Regions from separate parts of the Mesorhizobium sp. USDA 4413 genome, predicted to be linked through region 1. Evidence: riboswitches for the same ligand, from Rfam matches in the RefSeq annotation. Region 1 holds a riboswitch; each other region holds the start of a gene.
The links. A riboswitch is a leader RNA that binds a small molecule or an ion and turns the genes downstream of it on or off. The one in region 1 is predicted to bind cobalamin.

Region 1 (2,192 bases):
ACCGCAAGGCCAAGACCGAGCAGCACGGAGGGGTCGACCTTGCCCTGGGCGGTCGGCACCACCTTGACGGCGCGCGCCACATGCTCGCCGATGACGGCATTGGCGCGCTCGGAGCCTGCCGCATCCATCAAATCGCTCTTCGATAAGATGATCAGGTCGGCGCAGGCGATCTGGTCCTCGAACACTTCTTCGACCGGGTCGTCATGGTCGAGGGAATCGTCGGCTGCGCGCTGCGCCTGCAGCGCGTCCATGTCGGAGGCGACGCGGCCGTCGGCCAATGCCGGGCCGTCGACCACGGCTACGACGCCGTCGACGGTGACGCGGCTCTTTACCGTCGGCCACTGGAAGGCCTGCACCAGCGGCTTCGGCAGAGCGAGGCCGGAGGTCTCGATCAGGATGTGGTCGACCTTCGGCGTGCGCGACAGGATTTGGTCAAGGGCAGGGACGAAATCGTCGGCGACGGTGCAGCAGATGCAGCCATTAGCGAGCTCGACGATGTTTTCCTCCGGACAGGCATCGACGCCGCAACCTTTAAGGATCTCGCCGTCGATGCCGACATCGCCGAACTCGTTGACGATGATCGCCAGCCGCTTGCCCCTGGCGTTTTCGAGCAAGTTGCGGATCAGCGTCGTCTTGCCGGCGCCGAGAAAGCCGGTGACGACGGTGCAGGGAACACGGGAAACGGAAGCGTTCATGTCAGTCCTTCAGCATGTCGAGGGGAGGGATGCGGGCAACCAGGCCGCGCTTGAGGGAATCGGGTCGGCCGCGCCAAGGGATCAGGCCGTCGGTCGAGGTAGCGAAGAGCTTTGCGCCGGCGACGAGATCGGCGCCGCTGGTCGTCTCCAGATCGCCGAAGACGTAACTCCAGCAGCCGTCGCGCAGCAGCGCTGCGCTTAGCCGGCGCTTGCAGTTGCCAAGGCATTCGACGGTGCGGATGTTGATCTTTTCGCCGGAAGCCGCCCGGCGCGTGCCCTCGGCCAGCAGCGCGCCGGCGCGCGGATGCGCGTCCGAGCCGGTCTCGTCACGGCAAGAGGAGCAGACGATGACGGTCACGCCGGCCAGCGCGTCGGGCTCGAACGAAATGTCCGAACTGTTTGCCGGGAAACTGCCGTTGCGATCCAAAACCAGGCTCCTTGCCCGGAAAACCCGCCGGGCATTCGGATACTTAAAGTCTCAGACGGCAGGTCTCCTGGCTCGCGGGTCGTTGCCTCAGATGCCGCCTTCCCGGGAACGTCCCAGTGGTTTTCGGCCAAGGCTCGTCGCTTACAGTTGCGGGGACAGCCGCGGATTTGGGTTTTGACCCGCACCGCATTCCCTCTTGGCTCCTCCCTTTGCCGGGAGAAGACCGTCTGCGGCGGATTTAGGCTTACGGCTAGGCGCCTGTCAACGCGCGGCTACGACACCTTGATGTCGGTCAGCGCCGGTCCGAGGTCGCCGGCCGGCGTCACTTCGATCGCCTCGAGGCCGAGCCAGGCCTGCATCTGCTTCAGTTCATCGAAAAGCTGGGCGGCGGTTTCGGGCGGCGCGCCTGCTTCGGCATAGGCGGCATGGACGCGCAGGACGCTCGCCGGCCGATCAGCCCTCAGATCGACACGGGCGACAATCCGGTCGCCAAGCAGGAAGGGCAGCACGTAATAGCCGTATTGGCGCTTTTCGGCCGGCGTGTAGATCTCGATGCGGTAGCGGAAGCCGAACAGCTTTTCGGTGCGCGTGCGTTCGAAAACCACGGGATCGAAGGGGGCGAGTAGGGCCCGCGCCTCTATCCGGCGCGGAACACGGGCGTCCTTGTGGAGATAGGCAGGCTTGTCCCAGCTCTCGACCTTCACCGGCAGCAATTCGCCGGTTTCGACCAGTTCCTCGATGCGGTCTTTCGTGTCTCCCGGCGCGAGACGGAAATAGTCGCGCAGGTCGCTATAGGTGGCGACGCCGTGGGCACGTGCCGAGATGCGCAGCAATTCGCGATGCGCGTCCTCGACCGACGGTACGGGGAGGTCGAGCACCGCCTGCGGCAAAACGCGCTCGGGCAGGTCGTAATAGCGTTCGAAGCCGCGCCGGTAGGCGGTGGTGATGCGTCCGGCCCAGAACAGCCATTCGAAAGCGTGCTTGGCCTCGCTCCAGCCCCACCAGCCGCCATTGCCCTTATGGCCCTCGATGTCGGAAGCGGCGATAGGCCCGCGATCGGCGACCTCTCT
Region 2 (2,192 bases), 1.7 Mb from region 1:
GCTCGGCATCAGGCCCCAGAGGCAGTAGGTGAACTGCAGATTGCCGTGATTATAGAGCCGTCTGAAGGTCGGATCGGTCGCGGTCTGGCGCTGGGCAAGGTCCAGGATATCGCCGCGATAGCGCGCGATCACCGCCATCTGGCCGTGGGTCAGGCTGGGGATCTGGATGCCGGGGGGAGGCGGGGCCGAGGACCCGTTATGCGCTTGCGCGGATGTGGCCAGAATGACCAGCAGGGTGGTCGCCAAAAAGAAATTGGCCGCCAGGGCATGAGACCATGGCAGCCAACGCATCGGATTTCAGGCGTAGCGGCGTGTTCTGCTGCGCTGGTCGCGCACTGCGACCACCCGCTCGGCAACAGCGCCGAAGCCGAGCCCGACGACGGTCCACAGCACCAGTTGGATGCCGAGCGAGGCGATGCGGAACTGCCAGAGCACCGTCGCCGAGAAGTTCTCCGGCACTTCATTAATGTCGGGCAGGGCCGCCTTCACCAGCGCGAAGACGACGAGGAAAGCGAGGCCCGCGACGATCGAGGCGTTCCAGGCGCCGAGCCGGTTCCATAGCCGCTGCGCCAGCCCGACCGCCGCCACCATCGCCGCGATCGAGACCACGATCATGATGAAGAACAGCTCGGTGCGGTAGCCGATGGTCTCGGCATTGCCGACCGCCGGCGGGTTCGCGGGGTATTTCAGGCTGGGAACCACGATCACGGCAAGGAAGCCGAGCAGCGCGATGAGCGCCGAAGTGCCGCGCGGACTGAGCGAGCCCAGGCGGCCATAAGCATAGGCGAAGACCAGCGAGAACAGTCCGCCGAGGGCGGCGCCATAGACCAGCACGCCTGTCGCCAGGCCAATGCCGGCTTGCGTGGCGCGGCTGACCATCTCGGGTTCCGGCGCCTCGCCGGCGGCCTGGGCCTGCTGTTCCTCGAAGGCGATCGCCTTGTCGACCTGCGGCTCGCCATAGACGCGGGCGAAGGCGAATGCCAGAATCCCCGCAACCAGCCCGACAAGCATGCCGCGCAGCAAAAGTTTTCCAACCATGTCCAAGAACCCTTTGTCGAAAGCGGGTTCAGCGATGCTGAACCGCTTCAGTGGCAGGGGAAGCCCAGCAGGTGACGGCCGTCATGCACGAATTCGTGCACCGCCGTGCCGCGGATCAGCGAGGTGGCGCCTTCTTCCGCACCGACGAAATAGATCGCCATCATCAGCATCAGGCCCGCGAAGATGGCCCAGGGCAAAAGCTCGCGAACCGGAATCGCAACCGGACCGTAGCTGGGGGCGAAGGTGGTGTCGGACATATTGACCTCCCGTGGGATACTGCGTCCCGTTGATCGAACAATGCTGCGGAATAAGGCCTGACTTTCGGCTGGTGCCGATCACAGTGGCGCGACCGTGCCGGATTCGCACCGGCTTCCAATCCCGTATAGCGCTAAAACACTTGTCAGCACTTCGTTCGCCTGTCAACGACATGTAATGGCCAAGGCGGCTTCGCGCGGCCGAAATTTCACTGGGCCACGGAGTTTTGGGATGCTCGCCCGCCTGACGATGATCGCAAGCGGCGCGACGCAGGCCACGCGCAAGGGCCGGTTTCCGAACGACGAAGCGCTGGAGCCGAGAGCCCTCGATCGCGCCGGCTCGCTGGCCGCTTCGCTGCGCCGCGCCGATCGCATCTGGACAAGCCCGGCGCTTGCAGCGCGCCAGACGTCCGACGCGCTCGGCCTCGAGGCAACCGTCGAGCCGCTGCTTGCCGAGCAGGATTTCGGGCGCTGGGCCGGCAAAGGTTTCGAGGAGGTGCGGGCGGAAGATCCAGAAGGCATGGCGGCTTGGCTTTCCGATCCGGACGCAGCACCCCACGGCGGCGAGTCGCTTGCCGCGGTCGCCCTCCGTGTCGAGGCGCTGATCGAGCGCCTGGCCGGCGCAAGCGGCCACACCGTTGCGCTAACCCATGCCGTGCCGATCCGCGCCGCCATGGTGCATGTGCTGGGCGCGCCGCTCTCCGCGGTCTGGAAAATCGACATCGAGCCGCTGTCGCTCACCGAATTCCGCAGCGACGGCCGCCGCTGGGTGCTGCATACGAGCGGCATGGTCGTCGGCGCGAAATAGCGCCGGGAAAGCGGTTACCTGGCGACGAGCGGCCGCCGGCGAAGACGAACTTCGCCATTTCAGCGATCGCTAACGGAACGGAAACGCCTCGC
Region 3 (2,192 bases), 2.2 Mb from region 1:
GGCGCGAACGCGTCGATCGACGGCAGCACGCGCGACAGGAAGGCGTCGCGGAACAGGTCGCTGCCGGTCTGGGGCGCGAGCGGCGCGTTGACGATGTTGCCGGCGCCGGTCTCGCTCTTCGCGCCAGTGCCCGGGTAAAGCGGCATCTGGTGCGTCGAGCAATAGAGCACCGACGGATCGTCCCAGAAGATGTCCTGCGTGCCGTTGCCGTGATGGACGTCCCAGTCGACGATGGCGACGCGCTCGGCGTGGTGCTTCTTCTGCGCGTAACGGGCGGCGATGGCCGCCGTGTTGAACAGACAGAAACCCATCGGCGTGGTCTTTTCAGCATGATGGCCCGGCGGGCGGGCGGCGACGAAGACATTGGCGGCACGGCCCTCGAAGACATCGTCGACGGCAGCGTTGGCCGCGCCGATCGCCGTCACCACGGCCTGCCAGCTTTTGGGGCTGGCGCTGGTATCGGCATCGATCGAGACGATGCCGCTCTCAGGAATCGCCGCGCGCACACGCTCGACGAAGTTCTCGGGGTGCGCGTAAAGGATCGTCGCCTCGTCGCCCTCGGGCGCCTTGACGCGCTCGAGCGCCGAAAACGCCTCGTCGTCGAGCACGCGCTCGATGGCGCGCAGGCGGTCGGGCCGCTCGGGGTGGCCGGGCGGCGTGAGGTGTTCGAGGAAGATCGGGTGCGTGTAGAGACGGGTGGCCATGGCGCCTAATCTAGGCACCCGCGGCGTGGATGACCATGTTTGAAAAGCCGAATGGCTGGGGAAAATTGCGTCAGCCCGTGTGTCGCTGGCGCCATTGGCGCAGCCCAGGCTTCGCGGTAAGGTCATCCCGCTGCCTGGTGCCCGCGACGCGGGAGAATCGGGAACACGGTTGAACTCCGTGGCGTGCCCAACGCTGTGAGGGGGACCGCGCCGGCAAACGCCACTGTCTCAGACGGGAAGGCGCCGGAGCGGGACGATCCCGAGCCAGAAGACCGGCCCGGCAGACATGGTCGCCCGCTTGGTCAGGCGGGTGACTGCTTGTCGCAAGGGGAAAAGCGATGACGGCAGCAGCGATCGCCGCGAGCGGCGACGACTTTGACCAATTGGCGCGCGACGCGGTCTACCGGGCGATATTCACCAGGCGTGACGTGCGCAGCCATTTTGTCCCCGACGATCTCGACGACCATGTGCTGGCGCGCCTGCTCACCGCCGCGCACCATGCGCCATCGGTCGGCTATATGCAGCCGTGGAATTTCATCGTCATCCGCGACATGGCAAGGCGGCGGCAGGTGTGCGACCTGTTCCTCGCCGCGCGCGAGCAGGAACTGCCGGCGATCGAGGCGGAGCGGCAGGCGCTGTACCGCAAGCTGAAGCTTGAAGGCATCTGCGAAAGCGCGCTTAACCTCTGCATCACCTGCGACCGGCAGCGCTCGAAGGACTCGCCGCTCGGGCGCTGGCACAATCCGGAGATGGATCTCTATAGCACCGTATGCGCGGTGCAGAATTTCTGGCTGGCGGCACGCGCCGAGGATGTCGGCGTCGGCTGGGTGAGCATCATCGAGACGGAGGCGCTGAAGCGGCTGTTGTCGATCCCCGAGCATGTCACGCCGATCGCCTATCTGTGCGTCGGCCGCGTCTCGCAATTCGCGCCGAAGCCGGACCTCGAGGCGCATGGTTGGGGCAAGCGCCTGCCGCTGCCCGAACTGGTCATGAGCGAGACTTTCAGCGGCGCAGGCGAGGCGCCGCTGAAATCGGCGATCGCAAGGCTTGGCGGCGCGCCGAAGCTCTGATCAGGCCGCCGATCAAGCGGCCCGGGGCGTATCCCAGCGCGAGCCGCCGAAGGAGCCCAGCGCCTTGTCGCGCAGTTCCCTGAATTTGGACGAGGCCTCGGCGAGCCGGCGGTCCCATTCTGGATTCGGCGCCTGCCCCTCGATCGCCTCAAAATAGACCTGCATCAAGGACGCGATTGCAAAAGGCTCGATGAAGGCGGCCTTGAAGGCCCAGGCAAAGACGATGGCAAGCACGAAGGCCCAGCCGGCCAATTGTCCGGGCATGACCCAGAGGATCGCGGCGGCGGGCGCCAACATCAACAGGAAGATGACGAAGGACACGCCCCACATGATCACCGCCAGCCAGACGGCATTCTTGACCATGTGCTTGCCGTTCTGCGCATAGAGCACGACGCCTTGCCGCGCCGTCTCGAAAGGC
Region 4 (2,192 bases), 2.6 Mb from region 1:
CGGTCCAAGGGCCAGCCCGCGACGATCGGCTTGATGCCGTCGAGAATGGCAGTGAGGTTCGCGCGCCAGACGTTGCGGCCGTTGACCAAGCCAAGCGAAAGCACCAGGTCCTTAGGCGCGAGCCGACCAGCCGTCTCCAACTGTTCGGGAGCACGCGAGAGATCAAGATGCAGGCCCGCCACAGGCAGCGATATCGCCGTCTCGAGATTGTCTCCCAACGGCCCGAAATAGGTACCCAGCATGATCTTCAGCTCGGGCGCGGCCTTCGACAGCTGCCCATAGGCAAATTCAAGTGCAGCTCGTTCGTTCGGGTTTAGGTCGAGCACAAGCGCTGGTTCATCGATCTGCACCCAATCGGCTCCCGAGAATTTCAGCCTCCGCAGGAGTTGCTCGTAGACGGGAAGAAGCCGCGGCAGGAGCGCCAGGGGATTGAAACCTTCGGAGGGCGACTTCGCCAGCTTGAGAAAAGTGACCGGTCCAAGGATGACCGGGCGTGTATGAATGCCCAGGGCTTTAGCCTCGATGAAGTAATCAACCGGTTTGGTCGACGAGAGTGTGAATGCCTGATCGTCGTCAAGTTCTGGCACAATGTAATGATAGTTGGTGTCGAACCATTTGGTCATTTCCATCGCAGTTAGGGTAGGGCAAGCCGCACGCTCCCGGCCAGAGTCGCAATTCCCCGTCTGACCTTGGTTGCCGCGTGCCATGGCGAAATAGGTATCGAGCGGGACCTCGCCGCCATTCCATTCGTAGCGGGACGGCACGGCGCCGACCATGGCGGCGGTGTCGAGTACATGGTCGTAGAGCGAAAAATCGTTCGATGGGATTTTCGACACACCGCGATCGCGCTGCTCCTCCCAGCTCGCGGCACGGAGCGCCTTTGCCGTCGCGAGAAGGTCGGCAGCGCAAGATTTTCCTGACCAATAGCTTTCTAGCGAGAATTTCAATTCTCGCCTGCGACCGATACGCGGCAAACCAAGCGTTGCTACAGGAATTTGCTGAGAGAGAGTCATGCGATACCCCGATGGTTGGGGCGTGGGGGACAACGAAGGCGCCAGTAGGCCGGTACGAACGCCGGGCTGCAGCGGCCACCGAGACACCCCGCCCGTGGACAAAAGTTGCCGTGGCAGGTCTCCTGGCTCGGGGGTCATAGCCTCTACCCGTCTTCCCGAGGCTGTTCGCCTCAGTGACATGAGTGGGGGTCGGCTCGCCTCTAACAGTTGCGGGGGCAGCGCCGGCATCGCACCGGCTTCCCTCTTAGCTCCGCTGCAGCAGCGCCGTACGGAGAACCATGGCTTGGACACAATCACAGCAGTCAGCTCTTTTGTCAACCTCGAATAAAGAAATCTTTATGTCATTATGTGAACGCGCTTGTACTGTCGGCGTGATTTCCAAGTCCGCAGAGGACGAACTTTTCGATCGTGAATACGTTTAATTCGGCACGCGGTAAGTGAGATTGGCTACGTGAAGCCAGACCTTGGCTGCTGCGGGTGACCGGCCAAATCGACAAATGGCGCGCTGTGCAGAACTGGGCCAAACGGCGGTTCAACGCGGCTGCGCAAGGGCTGTGAGCCCGGGCCTTGTCGGACCGATTGGGGCGCGAGGGCGGGGTGGCGCGCCAGCAGAACCGCGAGGCCCCTAAAGCAGCCCGGCCTGCTCGGCCTCACGGCGCAGGTTCTGGCGCGGACGAGGGCCGATCTGCTGGATCACCAGCCCGGCGGCCAGCGAACCGAGATCGCCGCAATCCTTGAGGCTGCGCCCGCTCGTGTAGCCGTAGAGGAAGCCGGCGGCATAAAGGTCACCGGCGCCGGTCGTGTCGACCAGTTCCTTGATCCTCGTCGCCTCGATGGTGACGGTTTCGTCGCCGCGCACGATCACCGAGCCTTTTTCGGAACGTGTGACGGCGGCTATTTTGCAATCCTTGCGGATGGCGGCGAGCGCCTCCTCGAAAGAAGCGGTCTGGTAGAGCGATTTGATCTCGTGACTGTTGGCAAAGACGATGTCGACGGTGCCCGACCGCATCAGCTCGAGGAACTCGTCGCGGTAGCGGTCGACGCAGAAGGAATCCGACAGCGTCATCGAAACCTCGCGGCCTGCCGCATGCGCCAGCCTGGCGGTCTGCCGGATCGCTTCCTTGGCGCGCGGCGGATCCCACAGATAGCCCTCGAAATAGGTCACCTTGGCGCCGGCGG

Region 2: linked by a shared signal. The riboswitch ahead of ACVMIM_RS16810 (CbtB domain-containing protein) and the one ahead of ACVMIM_RS25525 (DUF1636 family protein) in region 1 are both predicted to bind cobalamin.
Region 3: linked by a shared signal. The riboswitch ahead of bluB (5,6-dimethylbenzimidazole synthase) and the one ahead of ACVMIM_RS25525 (DUF1636 family protein) in region 1 are both predicted to bind cobalamin.
Region 4: linked by a shared signal. The riboswitch ahead of metE (5-methyltetrahydropteroyltriglutamate--homocysteine S-methyltransferase) and the one ahead of ACVMIM_RS25525 (DUF1636 family protein) in region 1 are both predicted to bind cobalamin.

What each region holds. Positions count from the first base shown of each region.
Region 1 is NZ_JBVPRP010000001.1:5,204,914-5,207,105, reverse strand. It holds gene cobW (cobalamin biosynthesis protein CobW) at 1-695, opposite strand, end outside; gene ACVMIM_RS25525 (DUF1636 family protein) at 697-1,122, opposite strand; cobalamin riboswitch at 1,163-1,365, opposite strand; gene ACVMIM_RS25520 (winged helix-turn-helix domain-containing protein) at 1,395-2,192, opposite strand, start outside.
Region 2 is NZ_JBVPRP010000001.1:3,490,220-3,492,411, forward strand. It holds gene ACVMIM_RS16800 (hypothetical protein) at 1-291, opposite strand, end outside; gene ACVMIM_RS16805 (CbtA family protein) at 298-1,038, opposite strand; gene ACVMIM_RS16810 (CbtB domain-containing protein) at 1,086-1,295, opposite strand; adenosylcobalamin (AdoCbl) riboswitch at 1,296-1,439, opposite strand; gene ACVMIM_RS16815 (histidine phosphatase family protein) at 1,525-2,100, shown strand.
Region 3 is NZ_JBVPRP010000001.1:2,992,880-2,995,071, reverse strand. It holds gene ACVMIM_RS14350 (histone deacetylase family protein) at 1-704, opposite strand, end outside; cobalamin riboswitch at 822-1,000, shown strand; gene bluB (5,6-dimethylbenzimidazole synthase) at 1,043-1,774, shown strand; gene ACVMIM_RS14340 (hypothetical protein) at 1,787-2,192, opposite strand, start outside.
Region 4 is NZ_JBVPRP010000001.1:2,582,387-2,584,578, forward strand. It holds partial or broken gene metE (5-methyltetrahydropteroyltriglutamate--homocysteine S-methyltransferase) at 1-1,013, opposite strand, end outside; cobalamin riboswitch at 1,109-1,309, opposite strand; gene ACVMIM_RS12415 (adenosine kinase) at 1,639-2,192, opposite strand, start outside.